Regions from separate parts of the Shinella sp. NM-101 genome, predicted to be linked through region 4. Evidence: predicted binding sites of a transcription regulator. Region 4 holds the regulator's gene; each other region holds the start of a gene.
What was found. The regulator LexA, encoded in region 4, represses DNA repair genes until DNA is damaged. The targets are predictions, from matches to a motif close to TGTTCNNNNTGTGTTCNG.

Region 1 (3,743 bases), on a different contig from region 4:
ACGACCGATCCTATCAGGTGATGACGAATTCGCCGGTCTTCGACCAGCAGCTGGCCCTCAACGCCTATTGGAAGCAGATCGGCGGGACGGTCATGCTGCCGGGCACGAACCGCGCCTCCGACCGCTTCGCCCGCGCCTCCTTCTATGTGAACGCCATTCCGAAGGCAGAGGACCCGAACCGGGCGCTCGCCAGCGTCTTCAGCGTCATCCGCAACGTCTCCGTTCCCTTCGGCATCACCACGCCGGACGAGCCGAACATCTCCTCGACCCGCTGGCGCACGGTGGCCGACCACAAGCGCGGCCTCTACTTCTTCGAATCCGCGCTGACGCCCAACACCTTCTGGCTGGACCTGAAGAAGATCGATTTCTCGCCCGAAACGGGAAAGACGATGAAGCTCGATCTCGGCAAGGACCAGGATCATACCTATTCCGGCGATGCGACGGCGGCCCTCGTGCCGGCCGAGCCCTTCCGCTTCCTCGGCCCGCAGCCCTGACGGCCGCGCGCCCGTCTTTCTCCGGCCCGTTGCCTTCGTGCCCGCCGCATCCTAAATGTGTCGGGCACTCCCAGGGGATTTTTCATGGCTGAGATCAAGAACGTCGCGGTCCAGATGGACCATGTGTCGACCATCAACATCGCGGGCGATTCCACCTTCGCCATGAGTTTCGAGGCGCAGAGCCGCGGCTACCGGCTCTTCCACTACACGCCGGACCGCCTGAGCCTGCGCGACGGCAAGGTCTACGCCACCGTCGAGCCGATGGAGCTGCGCGACGTCAAGGGCGATCACTACACGCTCGGCGCGCCCGAGCGTGTCGATCTGTCCACCATGGACGTGGTGCTGCTGCGCCAGGACCCGCCCTTCGACATGGCCTACATCACCTCGACGCACCTGCTCGAGCGCATCCATCCGAAGACGCTCGTCGTCAACGATCCGGCATGGGTGCGCAACTCGCCGGAAAAGATCTTCGTCACCGAATTCGCCGACCTGATGCCGGCCACCCTCATCACCCGCGATCCCGCCGAGATCCGCCGCTTCCGCGACGAGATGGGCGACATGATCCTCAAGCCGCTCTACGGCAATGGCGGGGCGGGCGTCTTCCATTCCACGAAGGACGACCGCAACCTCTCGTCCCTGCTCGAAATGTTCGGCCAGATGTTCCGCGAGCCCTTCATCGCCCAGCAGTACCTGCCGGACGTGCGCAAGGGCGACAAGCGCATCCTCCTCGTCGATGGTGAGCCGGTGGGCGCGATCAACCGCGTGCCCGCCGAGCACGACAGCCGCTCCAACATGCATGTCGGCGGCCGCGCGGAGGCCACGGACCTGACGGCGCGCGAAAGGGAAATCTGCGCCCGCATCGGCCCGGCGCTGCGCGAGCGCGGCTTCCTCCTCGTCGGTATCGACGTCATCGGCGATTACATGACGGAGATCAACGTGACCTCCCCGACCGGTATCCGCGAGGTCAGGAAATTCGGCGGTGCCGACATCGCCGCTCTCCTGTGGGACGCCATCGAGAAGAAGCGCTGACGGCGCCTGGCGGGCCGCCCGTTCGCGAACGGCCCGCCTTCGTTCCGCGAATGCAACCGGGTGCAACCGTCGCGCGGAAAATTCCCTCGCAAGTTCCTTGATTGTTCTTGTTTCATTCCGCATTCCGTGCCAGATTTGCGGCTGCAACCCAGAGGCGGCGGCAGAGGCCGTCTTCGGCGAAAAAGTGTTTCGGTGTCCTTGTGCGCCATGAGCGACGCATGATGCCGTGGAGCGGGTGGGGCGGTCATGGTGGCACGGGTCGGTACGATTGCGTTTCAGGGTATCGAGGGCGTCCCGGTGGACGTCCAGGTCATGGTCGCGCCCGGCAAGGTGGGCATGCAGATCGTCGGCCTGGCGGACAAGGCGGTGGCAGAGAGTCGTGAGCGGGTGCAGGCGGCCCTCCACGCCTCCGGCCTCTCGCTGCCGCCCAAGCGCGTGACGGTCAATCTGGCGCCCGCCGACCTGCCGAAGGAAGGCAGCCACTACGACCTCGCCATCGCGCTCGGCCTGATGATGGCGCTCGGTGCCGTGCCGGGCGATGCGCTGGACGATTACCTCGTCATCGGCGAACTCAACCTCGACGGCACGATTGCGCCGGTTGCGGGGGCGCTCCCCGCCGCCATGGGTGCGAACGCGCTCGGCAAGGGCCTCGTCTGCCCGGCCGAGAACGGGGCGGAAGCGGCCTGGGCGGGCAGCGGCCTCGATATTCTCGCCCCGCGCAGCCTCATCGCGCTCGCCAATCACTTCAAGGGCACGCAGGTCCTGTCGCGGCCGACGCCCGCCATCCGTGCCCCCGCCGCCGGCCTGCCGGACCTTGCCGATATACGCGGCCAGGAAAGCGCCAAGCGGGCGCTGGAGGTGGCGGCGGCCGGCAACCATAACCTCCTGATGGTCGGCCCGCCCGGATCGGGAAAGTCCATGCTCGCCGCGCGCCTCGCCGCCATCCTGCCGCCGCTTTCCCCGGCCGAGCTTCTCGAAGTGTCGATGATCCACTCCATCGCCGGCCAGCTTTCCGGCGGGCGCCTGTCGGACCGCCGGCCCTTCCGCACGCCGCACCACTCCGCCACCATGGCGGCCCTCGTCGGCGGCGGATCGCGGGCAAGGCCCGGCGAAGTCTCGCTCGCCCACAACGGCGTGCTCTTCCTCGATGAACTGCCGGAGTTTTCTCCGCAGGCGCTCGATGCGCTGCGCCAGCCGCTCGAGACCGGCGAATGCATCATCGCCCGCGCCAATCACCGCGTCAGCTACCCCGCCGCCCTCCAGCTCGTGGCCGCGATGAACCCCTGCCGCTGCGGCATGGCGGGCGAGCCGGGCCACACCTGCGCGCGCGGTCCGCGCTGCGTCAGCGAGTACCAGGCCCGCGTCTCCGGCCCGCTGATGGACCGCATCGACATCCGCATCGACGTGCCGGCCGTCTCGGCGACGGACCTCATCCGCCCCATGGCGGCCGAAGCCAGCGAAACCGTCGCCCGCCGTGTCGCCCGGGCCCGCGCATTGCAGGTCGACCGCTTCGCCCGCCTCGGCATGGCATCCGTGACGAGCAATGCCCGGGCCTCGACCGCCCTCGTCGAGAAGGTTGCCGAACCCGATCCCGGCGGCCTCCAGCTCCTGCGCGACGCCGCCGAGAAGATGCGCTTCTCCGCCCGCGGCTATCATCGCATCCTCAAGGTCGCCCGCACGCTTGCCGATCTCGACGAGGCGTCCATCGTCGGCCGCATCCATCTTGCCGAAGCGATCTCCTACCGCATCGCCGGCGACCGGCTGGTCGCCGCGGCCTGAGCACCGGTGGTCGAGGGACGAAGGGGTGCGTTTGAAAGACAGGCGTGCGGCCGCCCCGGTCGGTGGGGCTTGCGGATGGCCAGCGCTGGAAACGGTGTCGTGACGACGGGGCGCCGCCTCAGGTCGAGCCCTTGAACACGGCTTCCAGCCGGTGTCCGTCCGGATCGATGACGAAGGCGGCATAATAGGTCGGGCCGTAGTCGTGTCGCAGGCCCGGCGGGCCGTTATCGCGTCCGCCAGCCGCAAGCGCGGCCTTGTGGAAGGCGTCGACCGCCTGGCGGTTCGGCGCGGCGAAGGCGATGTGAAAGCCGGGGCCGGGCGCTGCGGCATCGCCGTGCTGCTTGAGGGCGAGCTTGTCGCCGCCGCCGGGCGGCCCATAGCCGATGGCCTGGCCCGGCTCGCCCGGCCGGATATCCGACCAGACACGACCATAGCCGAGCG
Region 2 (3,743 bases), on a different contig from region 4:
TTTCATCTCCGCGTCGAGCGGCATCCAGGTGGCGCCGACCGCGCCCTTCGCCGACCCCTCCTGTTTCGACTACATCGCCGTCGTGGGCGGCCTCCTCAGCGTGGAGGAGCCGATCGACAGCTATGCGACGACCTACCTGCGCAAGGCGGCCAATGCCGGCGTCGGGCTGATCGGCCTGTGCACGGGCAGCTTTATCCTTGCCGAAGCGGGCCTGCTCAAGGGGCATATGGCCTGCGTGAGTTGGCTGCACCACCGCGATTTCCGCGCCCGCTACCCCGATATCGAGGCGACATCGGAGCAGATCTTCCGCTTCGACGGCAAGGTCGCCACCTGTGCGGGGGGCAGCAGCGTGGCCGACCTTGCCGCGACGCTGGTTCGCCACCATGTCGGCGAGGCGGCCGAGCGCAATGCGCTGGAGATCCTGCAGATCCGCCACCGGCGCGACGCGACCGACCTCCAGCCGCGCAATCCGCTGGGCCTGGAGGCTCGCGACCGCCGCGTGCATCTCGCCATCATGATGATGGAGCAGCACACGGAAGACCTGCTCTCCATCGACAGCATCGCCACCATGACCAATGTCTCCCGCCGCCAGCTCGAACGCCTGTTCGAGAGCGACATGGGCGCCTCGCCGAGCGCGATCTACATGAAGATCCGCATGGCCGCCGCGCTCAACATGGTGATGCGCACCAACAAGCCGCTGATTGAGATCGCGCTCGAAACCGGCTTCGAGAGCCTGTCGCATTTCACCCGCCGCTTCCGCGCGGCCTTCGGCGACACGCCCTCGCAGATCCGCCGCGACAGGCGCCGACAGGCGGGCTGACGGCAATTCTTCCTGCGGCTTGGAACCAAGCCGCGCGCCATCCGTTCGGTCCGGATTGCTGACAAGGAGACCGCAATGGCAAGCAATGACGTCCAATCCCAGATTTCCGCCCTGCGTGACGAGATCGCCCAGCTTCAGAAGGATTTCGGCGAACGGAGTGCCGAGGCCTATGAGACGATGCGCGAGCGCGCCGGCAATGCCGTGGAGGCTGCCCGCCCCGCCGTTCGCTCGGCCACGAAATACGTGCGCAACGAAGGCGCTGCCGTCGCCCAGGCCGCGCGTGAACACCCGGCAGCCCTTTCGACCGTCGTGCTGGCGGCGGGGCTTGCGGGCATCGTCATCGGCTACCTTCTCGGCTCCCTAGAGGGCGAGCCGCAACGGCGCCAGCGCTGGTTCTGAAACGACAAAAGCCCGGCAATGCCGGGCTTTTTCATGACGGGAAGGAAAGGCCTTCCTATCGGTGGCGCAGGCCGCAAAGATAGCCGATGAAGGCGGCGCCGGCGAGGGTGGCGAGCGGATTGGCCTGGATGGTCTGGCGCAGCTCCTCGCGTAGCGACTCCGCCTTGGCCACAGCAAGCTGGCCGGTGCCTTCGGCGATCAGGCCCGCGGATTCCTTCAGCCGGCTGATTTCCGTCTTCAGCGCTTCGATCTGCTCGTTGACGGTCGCTTCCGCGGCCGCGGCCTTCGCTTCCTCCGAAATGCTGTCGCGACCTTCAACGACGCCGAGCGTGCGTTTGCCGGTGCTCTTTTCGTCAGCCATGGGACATGTCTCCTGAATTGATGGGAATGGCGGGAAGAAGAACTTCCGGCGCGCCAGTTGGTTCCAGCCGATGATTCAAACTGTGATCTTTCGGCTGCGGCAGGGCGATTGACTCTTCCGGAAATAGAGAACAAATAAAGAACGAATGTCCACCAGCCGGGAGCCGCCCAGCCGATGTCCGCCCCTGTCCATGCCGTTGTCGCCGACCTGCGCGACCGCATCCGGCAGTTCGACGGCTGCGCGTCGCGCGCGCGGGCGGTGCTGCCCTTCCGCGTGCCGGAGATCGACGAAAGGCTGCCGGGCGGCGGGCTGGCGCTTGCCAGCCTGCACGAAGTCTGCGGCGGCGGCAACGATGCCGTGGAGGGGGCCGCCGCCATGCTCTTTGCCGCCGGCATCGCCGCACGCACCCGGGGGCAGGTGCTCTGGTGCCTGACGCGGCCGGACCTTTTCGCCCCGGCGCTGGCGCAGGCGGGGCTTGCCCCCGGCCGCGTCATCTATGTGGAGGCGGACGACGAGAAGAGCCTGCTCCTCTGTTTCGAGGAGGGGCTGCGCCATGGCGGGCTCGGCGCTGTCGTGGCGGAGGTCGCGCGCCTGTCGATGACCGCCTCGCGCCGCCTGCAACTGGCCGCGGAGGCCGGCGGCACGCTCGGCATCGCCCTGCGGCGCTTCCGGCACAGGCGCGAGGCGGGCGCCTTCATGCTGCCGTCCGCCGCCGTGACGCGCTGGCAGGTTTCCGTAGTGCCGTCCGCGCCGCTTCCCGTGCCCGGCGTCGGCCGGGCACGATGGCTGCTCGAGCTGACCCGCTGCCGGGCCGGCGAGGCGGCAGAGTTCGAAGTGGAGGCATCCGATGTCGAGGGTCGTATCGCTTTTTCTCCCCGGCTGGCCGATCGATCGCCTGAGGCGGGCGCTTGGCGCCGCGGCGCCGCCGGCTGACACGCGGCTCGTCCTCGTCGGGCGGGACGGCGCGCGCCGCATCGTGACGGCTTTGAGCCGGTCCGCGGAGGAAGCCGGGCTTCGCGCCGGCATGCCGCTCACCAAGGCCCATGCGCTCCTGCCCGACGTCATGGCCATGCCCGCCGATCCCGCTGCCGACGCGGCGGCGCTCCGGCGCCTTGCCCTGTGGACCCTGCAGCACTACGCGCCCATCGTCGCGTCGGACCCGCCGGACGGGCTCGTCGTCGACACGACCGGCGCCGACCACCTGCACGGCGGCGAGGAACGCATGCTGGCGGGCCTCGTCAACCGTCTCGCCGCGTCCGGCATTTCCGCCCGTGCCGCCGTGGCCGACACCTGGGGCGCAGCCTATGCCGCCGCGCGCTTCCTTGCCGGTCCCGTGCGCGTCATTCCTCCCGGCGCGGCGCAGGCGGCCGTCTCGCCGCTGCCGCTTTCCGGCCTGCGCATCCCGGCGGAAACCGTGACGGGCCTGCATGTCCTCGGCTTTGCCAAGATCGGCGACGTGCTGGCCGTGCCGCGCGCGCCGCTCGTCCTGCGCTTCGGGGCGCTCCTCGGCCGCCGGCTCGACCAGTTGCAGGGCGCGGTGCCGGAACCCGTCGATCCCCTGCGCGACCCGGAGCTCACGACGGTCCGCAAGGTTTTCGGCGAACCGATCGGCGCGCCGGAGACGATCGCGCGCTACACGACGGCGCTGGTCGACGACCTCTGCCTCGCGCTGGAAAAGCGCGGCCTCGGCGCCCGGCGGCTCGACCTCGTCTTCCACCGCGTCGACAATTCCCTGCAGGCGATCCGCGTCGGAACGGCGCGCGCCGCACGGGATGGCAAGCGCCTCGCCCGGCTTCTCTGCGACCGGATCGAAACGGTCGATCCCGGCTTCGGCATCGAGATCATGGAACTGACGGCGACGCTCGCCGAACCGCTCGTCCTGCAACAGGCGGCCTCCTCGCTGATCGAGGAGGAGACGGCGGACCTTGCCGGTCTCGTCGACGTGATCGCCAACCGCATCGGCGCGCGCCGGCTCTACCGCATCACGCCGGTCGAAAGCGATGTGCCGGAGCGGTCCGTCCAGCGCGTCGCCCCGCTTTCCCCCGATGACGGCGCCACCTGGCCGGGCCGCTGGCCACGCCCCGCGCGCCTTCTTGCACGCCCGGAGCCCATCGAGGTCATGGCGCTCCTGCCCGACCATCCGCCCGCCTTCTTCACCTGGCG
Region 3 (3,743 bases), on a different contig from region 4:
CGGACAGCAGGATGACGCGCGGGCGCATGACGTGGTCGGAGGCGGCGAGGCGCGCGACGGGATCGCCGAGCCAGCGCACGGTGCCGTCCGAGCCGAGGGCGAGATCGGCATTGCCGGCCGCATGCAGGCGCGCGGCACGGGCTTCGAACTCCAGCGCGAGCGCCTTCTGCGCGGCCGCCTGCACGGCCTTCGCGTCGGGTCCTTCCGTTCCGGCGACGAGCGTGAACCGGAAACCGGCCAACTGCCCGACATGATGTCCTTCCACGAAGACATCGCCATTCACACTGATTTCAGCTTCCAGCATCGCATTCTCTCTCAGGCGCTTCATGAGCACAGATGTCCTGCGATCAACAAAGCGTTTCGTCAACCGTTCATGTAGCGCATCGGACAATCGGTCTTCGATTTCCCGCGTCTTTTCCTGCCAGTGTGTCGGATCGGCAAGCCATCCGGGCCGATTCGACACATAGGTCCACGTCCTTATCTGCGCGATTCGTGCCGAAAGCGTGTCGATTTCGCCGTCGGTCCGGTCGGCGCGGCGGACCTGGTCCGCCATGAAGTCCTCGTTGACCGTGCCGCGCTTGACGAGGTCCGCATAGAGCGTCGAGATGAGGTCGGCGTGCTGGGCGGGGGCGATGCGGCGATAGTCGGGAAGCGCGCAGGCCTCCCAGAGCTTTTCGACGCGCTCCGGCGTGGTGGCCAGCTCGCGGATGTCGGGGTAGCGCGACAGATGCTCCAGTGCCTGCTGGTCGACCGCCGGCAGCGCCCGCGTCAGGCCACCGATGGGCGGCGGCGCGTCGAGCGACTGGCGGAGCGATTGCAGCGAGGCATAGTCGAAGCGGGGGGTGCGCCATTGCAGCACCCTGACGGGATCGAAGTGATGCGTCTCGATGCGCTGGACCAGTTCGTCGTCGAAGGGATCGACGCGGCCGGTCACGCCGAAGGTGCCGTCGCGCATGTGCCGGCCCGCGCGACCGGCGATCTGGGCGAGTTCCGCCGGGTTGAGGTTGCGGAACTGGTAGCCGTCGAACTTGCGGTCCTGCGCGAAGGCGACGTGGTCCACGTCGAGATTGAGGCCCATGCCGATGGCGTCGGTGGCGACGAGATATTCGACGTCGCCCTCCTGGTAGAGCGCGACCTGCGCGTTGCGGGTGCGCGGCGAGAGCGCGCCGAGCACGACCGCGGCCCCGCCGCGCTGGCGGCGGATGAGCTCGGCGATGGCATAGACCTCGTCGGCCGAGAAGGCGACGATGGCGGTGCGCTGCGGCAGGCGGGTGATCTTCTTCGAGCCGGAATAGAAGAGCTGCGACAGGCGCGGCCGCTCGACGACATGGATGCCGGGCAGGAGCTGCTCGAGGATCGGCTTCATGGTGGCGGCGCCGAGCAGCAGCGTCTCGTCGCGGCCCCTCAGATGCAGAACCCGGTCGGTGAAGATGTGGCCGCGTTCGAGGTCGCCGGCAAGCTGCACCTCGTCGATGGCGACGAAGGAAGCCCGCGTCTCGCGCGGCATCGCCTCCACCGTGCAGACGGAGAAGCGCGCCATATGCGGCGTGATCTTCTCCTCGCCGGTGACGAGCGCGACATTGTGCTGGCCGACCTTCTCGACGAGGCGCGTATAGACCTCGCGCGCCAAGAGGCGCAGAGGCAGGCCGATGATGCCCGTCTCATGTGCCACCATGCGTTCGATTGCGTAGTGGGTCTTGCCCGTATTGGTCGGGCCGAGCACCGCGGTCACGCCGCGGCCGCTCAGGATCATGGGTGCTTGCGACAAGACATGCCCCGGCAGGTTTCAGTTTCGGCTCACAGATGCCCATCGGGGCGGCCGATGGCAAGGGGGGAGGCGAAATAGGACGGTTTTCCCGGTGCTTTCCCCACCGCCGGGAACAGGGCGCGAACGAAACGGAGACGAATCAATGACTCCGGATGATTCAGGGTTTGTTCTTTATACCAGTTGGACGCAATCGTCGGAGTTACTGGACATCGAATCGCAAGCTGGTTGCACTACAGACAGGCAACCGGGCCTGCTGCCGCAAAGGCAGCATAGCTGGCACCGCTCAATCCCAGGGTGAGGATCACCCCATGCCAGGCGAGCACGAGCTTCGGATCGACGCGGACCTTGGCATCGAACAGGCTCATGATCAGAGCGATGGGACTTACTACCGCGATCGCGATGACGGTGAACTGAAGCGGCGGCAGGAAAAAGAGCAGGAGATGCCAGCAGTTCGAGGCCTTGAGCGGGCCCATATCCGCATAGGCAGCGCCGCCGAGTGCCAACCAGAACAAGGTATGAAGAGCCAGCAGCGGCCACTTGTATCGCCGCAGCCATCCGCCTCGATTATTACCTTCGGCTGCCATGTCTTCCCAGCTTCAGCAAGACGCCGGATTGGGTTGGCCTAAAAGCCGATGCTTCGGCAACCCGATCACGCCGGATGGTCGTGCAAATCCGCCCCGTCCCAGCCGCCGCCCATCTCATAAAGCGGAAACACTTCTTCCGTCAGATACGGCCCGCCGCCGACCGATTCCTTCGAGGACATCAGCACGAAGCGGTTCACGGTGAAGGGGGCGGTGTGGAAGTTGCCGCGGCCGGAGAGGTAATGGGCGACGTCCTCGGTGCGGGCGTTGCGCAGGCGGGCGAGCGTGACATGCGGGGTGAACTTGCGCGGATCGGCGGGAAGGCCGAGGCGCTGGCAGATGCGCTCGATCTCGCCCTGCAGCGCGTACATTTCCGGCGCCTGCGTGACCCCGGCGAAGACCGAATGCGGTTTCTTCGAGCCGAAGGAGCCGAGGCCGGAGAGCGCGAGCTGGAATTCCGGGCGCTCGATGCGGTCGAGCCGGTCGACCACCTCGTCGGCAGTGCGGCCGTCGATGTCACCGATGAAGCGCAGGGTGATGTGGAAATTCTCGACATCGATCCAGCGGGCTCCGGGAAGTCCGCCTCTCAGGAGCGAGAGGCTCATCGCCGCGTTGCGCGGCACTTCGAGGGCGACGAAAAGTCTCGGCATGGCGACTTCTCCCTGCTGGAATGTAGCATCAGCGAATCACGCAACCGGTTTTTGCGCAACCCTAATTTCGCACCCGCGATAACTACTCCCCTGTCTTGATCGACCCGAGGAAGGTCTCGACCGCGGGCAGAATGGACCGGACCATGGCGTCCACGCCCTCGGTATTCGGATGCATGCCGTCGTCGAGCTGGAGATCCGCCTTCGTCACGACCCCTTCGAGGAAGAAGGGATAAAGGGGAACGCCGTGCTTTTCCGACAGGCGCCTGTAGATGCCGTTGAAGCGCTCGGCATAGTCCGCGCCCATGTTCGGCGGGGCCAGCATGCCGGCGAGAAGCACCGCGATGCCGCGCTCCTTGAGGCGCGTCAGCATCGCGTCGAGGTTCTTTTCCGTCTGGTCCGGCGGAATGCCGCGCAGCGCGTCGTTGGCGCCGAGTTCTAGGATGACGCCCTGGGTTCCCTCGGGGATCGACCAGTCGAGGCGGGCAAGGCCGCCCGACGTCGTGTCGCCGGAAACGCCGGCATTGGCGATCTCGACCGCATGGCCCTTCGCCCTGAGGGCCGCCTCCAGCTTCACCGGGAAGGCATCGGCGGCGGGAAGCTGGTAGCCGGCCATCAGGCTGTCGCCGAAGCCCACGAGCCGCACCGGTTCGGCCCGGGCGATGCCGGCGGATAACAAAGCTGTGATTGCAAGTGAGGCGAAAAATCCGAGCGCCGCTTTAAACGACATGATGCTGATCCTAGATT
Region 4 (3,743 bases):
TGCGCCTGCGCGAGAAATCCGGCGGCCGCTCCGGCGATTACAAGCGCGGAGACGCCTGATGTCCCTCCTGCCCGTCGCGGACGCCCTCGACCGCCTGCTGTCCGCCGCGCAGCCGACAGTGCGGACGGAGACGGTGAGCCTGCGGGACGCCGAGGGCCGCGTGCTCGCCGCAGACCTCGCCGCCCGCCTCACCCAGCCGCCCTTCGACAATTCCGCCATGGACGGCTACGCCGTCCGCCATGCCGACATCGCCGAACTGGGCTCCATCCTCAAGGTCGTCGGCACCTCCTCCGCCGGCCACGCCTTCGAAGGCACCGCAGGTCCTGGCGAGGCCGTGCGCATCTTCACCGGCGCGCCCCTGCCCGCCTTCGCCGATACGGTCCTTCTCCAGGAGGACGCGGAACGGCTGGAGGACGGCCGCATCCGCACCACCTTCCTCACCCCGGAAGGCCGCCACATCCGTCCCCGCGGACAGGATTTCTCCGAAGGCGAGGTCGTGCTGCATGCCGGCGACGTGCTCGATCCCGGCCGCCTGACCGTCGCCGCCGCGATGAACCATGCGGAACTGACCGTCTATGCCCGCCCCCGCATCGCGGTGCTGGCGACAGGCGACGAGCTCGTCCCGCCGGGCACCCGGCCGGGTGCAAGCCAGATCATCGCCTCCAACACCTACGGCGTCTCGGCCATCGCCCGTAAAGCCGGCGCGGAGGTCATCGACCTCGGCATCGTCGAAGACGACAGGCAGGCGATCCTGGAAGCCGTGCGCAAGGCGCTGGTGCTCGACATCGACGTGCTCGTGACGCTCGGCGGCGCCTCCGTCGGCGATTTCGACCTCGTCCAGCCCGTCCTCGGCGAGGCCGGCATGGCGCTCGATTTCTGGCGCATCGCCATGCGGCCCGGAAAGCCGCTGATGGTCGGCCGCCTCGGCGCGATCCAGGTCGTCGGCCTTCCCGGCAATCCCGTCTCGAGCCTCGTCTGCTCGCTGCTCTTCCTGGAACCGCTTGTCCGCCGCCTCGCCCGTCTTCCGGGGAAAAGCCGGCTGCGCAGCGCCGTTGCCGCCGTGCCGGTCCGGGAAAACGATCACCGCCAGGACCATATCCGCGCCCGGATCGACCGCGGACCTGCCGGCGAGCTCCGCGTGACGCCCTTCGACAAGCAGGATTCCTCGATGATGAAGACCTTCGCGCAATCCGAAGGCCTCCTTGTCCGCCTGCCGCATGCGCCGGCCCTTGAGGCGGGCGCGGCCTGCCAAGTCCTGCTCCTGCGCGAACCCGCTGTTTGAGCAGCATTATTGTTTCACCGGCCCCTTGCGGAACACATATGGAACAGATAGTGTCTGTTCTGGATTTGTTTCACGATTCTCGGTGGAGAGACCATGCTGACGCGCAAACAACAGGAACTCCTCCTCTTCATCCATGAGCGCATGAAGGAATCGGGCATTCCGCCGTCCTTCGACGAGATGAAGGACGCCCTGGACCTCGCCTCCAAATCGGGCATCCACCGCCTCATCACGGCGCTGGAGGAACGCGGTTTCATCCGCCGCCTGCCCAACCGGGCGCGCGCGCTGGAGGTCATCAAGCTGCCCGAGGCCTATTCGCCGAGCCTGCAGCCCCGGCGCGGCTTCTCGCCCTCCGTCATCGAAGGCAGCCGCGGCAAGCCGCCCGCGCCGGCCGCCGCCCCGCCGCAGCGCAATGCTGCCCCGGCCGACATGCCCACGTCCGTGTCGGTGCCCGTGATGGGCCGCATCGCCGCCGGCGTGCCGATCTCCGCCATCCAGAACAACACCCATGACATCACCGTGCCGGCCGAGATGATCGGCAACGGCGACCATTATGCGCTGGAAGTCCGGGGGGATTCGATGATCGAGGCCGGCATCCTCGACGGCGATACCGTCATCATCCGCAACACCAGCACCGCCAATCCCGGCGAGATCATCGTCGCGCTCGTCGACGAAGAGGAGGCGACGCTGAAGCGCTTCCGCCGCAAGGGCGCCTCCATCGCACTCGAAGCCGCCAATCCGGCCTACGAGACCCGCATCTTCGGGCCGGATCGCGTCAAGATCCAGGGCAAGCTCGTCGGCCTCATCCGTCGTTATCACTGACCGCCTGTCCGTTATCGAAGCTGCCGGTCCGCCAGTCGTAGGTGCGGTGCCTCGACCAGGGGCGATCGAGCGTTTCGACGGAAGACGTGAATTCCGCCTCGGGAAGGCTGGCTGCGGCTGCCGCAGCCGGCCGGATTTCCAGCGCGCCCGTTCGCCGCAGATGCCGCGCGGTCACCAGCCGGGCGCCGGAGCGGCAGGCATCCAGCCGCAGGGCAAAGGGCACGACGACGAGATCCGCCCCGTCGCAGGCCGTGCCGAGGAAGGCGGTGTCCTCCAGCGTGACGATCCGCCAGCCGCTCGGCGAGACGGCGGCGCAGAAGGCTTTCGTTTCGCAGACGAAGCCGGGGCCTTTTCCCGCCGCATCGAGAGCCGCGGTGAGGGCATCCCTCGCCTTCTGCCGATCCGCCTTGCGCCGCGGTCGCTTTCCTTCTGGCGCTCCCGCCGGCTTTTCCCCGGCATCCTCCAGCGTCAGGCCCGCCGTCTTGCGCATGTCCGGTTTGACGAGTTCGCCGAGCCGGAGCGCCCGGCGCCATTGATCGTAGACGAAACCCGGCGGCCGGGCTCGGTTCGTCGCCACCCTGGCGCCATCGAGAACGGCGACGAGGCGGCCGTCCTCCGACACCAGCACCTCGGGACGCGGACGCCCGTCGGGCCAGCATGCAATGCCGATGCCCAGCACGACCAGCAAGGTGCCCGCGTGACGCAGCCTGGTGCGTAGGATGCAGAGCAGGCCGCCGCCGACGCCGATCAGCAGGAAGGCGAGCGGCGGAATGCGGCCGATGACGATCTCGCCCTTCCAACTGGCGACCCAGTTCGACATCGCGATCATCCAATCGATCCCCTTGCCCATGATGACGAAGGGAATGGCGTCGAGACCGAAGGGCATGAGCAGCACCGCCATCAGCCCGAACGGCATGACGATGGCGCTGATGACCGGCATGGCCAGGAGGTTCCCGGCAAGCCCGTAGGCGGGAATGCGATGGAAATGGCCGACCGAATAGATGAGCGTGGAAAGGCTGCCGATCAGCGAGGAGAGAAGCAGTCCGCCGAAGAAGCGGCCCGCCGAGCCGCCGATGAGCTGGAACCGCCCGCCCCGGCTTTCGCGGCGAACCGGACGCTCGCGCCAGGCCGCATAGCCGGCGACGAGGCCGAGCGTCGCCGCGTAGGACATCTGGAAGCCGGGATTGGTGACGGCCGAGGGCGTGACGATGAGGATGAGGATCGCCGAGATCGCCACGTTGCGCAGGCTGATCGCCGAACGGCCGAACATCACCGCGACGAGCATGACGCAGATCATGATCCATGAGCGCACGGCCGAGATCGCCCCGCCCGAGACGAGGATGTAGAGCGTCACCATGACGAGCGCCCCGGCTGCTGCGATCTTCTTGGTGGGATAGCGTTCGGCAAAGCCGGGGATCAGCGCCATCAGCCCGCGCGCGCCGACGAGGAAGGTCCCGGCGGCCAGCACCATGTTGAGCCCGGAAATGGCGAGCACATGGGTCAGCCCCGCCTGCCGCAGCGCCTCCACCGTCTCCGCGCTGATCGCCCGCTGCTCCGCCGTCACGAGCGCCGCGGCGATCGCCCCCGCGTCCCCGCCGATGCGGCCGCGTATATGCTCGGTCAGGCTGTTGCGCCATGTCGC

Region 1: the regulator LexA is predicted to act here: its motif matches at 1,615-1,632, upstream of L0976_RS09395 (YifB family Mg chelatase-like AAA ATPase).
Region 2: the regulator LexA is predicted to act here: its motif matches at 1,707-1,724, upstream of L0976_RS13940 (ImuA family protein).
Region 3: the regulator LexA is predicted to act here: its motif matches at 1,877-1,894, upstream of L0976_RS11865 (helicase-related protein).

What each region holds. Positions count from the first base shown of each region.
Region 1 covers NZ_JACBFT010000003.1:471,831-475,573, forward strand. Annotated here, with positions in the region: gene L0976_RS09385 (linear amide C-N hydrolase) at 1-494, shown strand, start outside; gene gshB (glutathione synthase) at 579-1,523, shown strand; gene L0976_RS09395 (YifB family Mg chelatase-like AAA ATPase) at 1,770-3,302, shown strand; gene L0976_RS09400 (VOC family protein) at 3,421-3,743, opposite strand, start outside.
Region 2 covers NZ_JACBFT010000006.1:193,604-197,346, forward strand. Annotated here, with positions in the region: gene L0976_RS13925 (GlxA family transcriptional regulator) at 1-820, shown strand, start outside; gene L0976_RS13930 (hypothetical protein) at 896-1,219, shown strand; gene L0976_RS13935 (hypothetical protein) at 1,275-1,580, opposite strand; gene L0976_RS13940 (ImuA family protein) at 1,755-2,513, shown strand; gene L0976_RS13945 (DNA polymerase Y family protein) at 2,428-3,743, shown strand, end outside.
Region 3 covers NZ_JACBFT010000005.1:86,631-90,373, reverse strand. Annotated here, with positions in the region: gene L0976_RS11865 (helicase-related protein) at 1-1,753, opposite strand, end outside; gene L0976_RS11860 (hypothetical protein) at 1,999-2,352, opposite strand; gene thpR (RNA 2',3'-cyclic phosphodiesterase) at 2,418-2,999, opposite strand; gene L0976_RS11850 (arylesterase) at 3,082-3,726, opposite strand.
Region 4 covers NZ_JACBFT010000001.1:45,222-48,964, forward strand. Annotated here, with positions in the region: gene moaC (cyclic pyranopterin monophosphate synthase MoaC) at 1-59, shown strand, start outside; gene glp (gephyrin-like molybdotransferase Glp) at 59-1,282, shown strand; gene lexA (transcriptional repressor LexA) at 1,376-2,101, shown strand; gene L0976_RS00215 (ComEC/Rec2 family competence protein) at 2,082-3,743, opposite strand, start outside.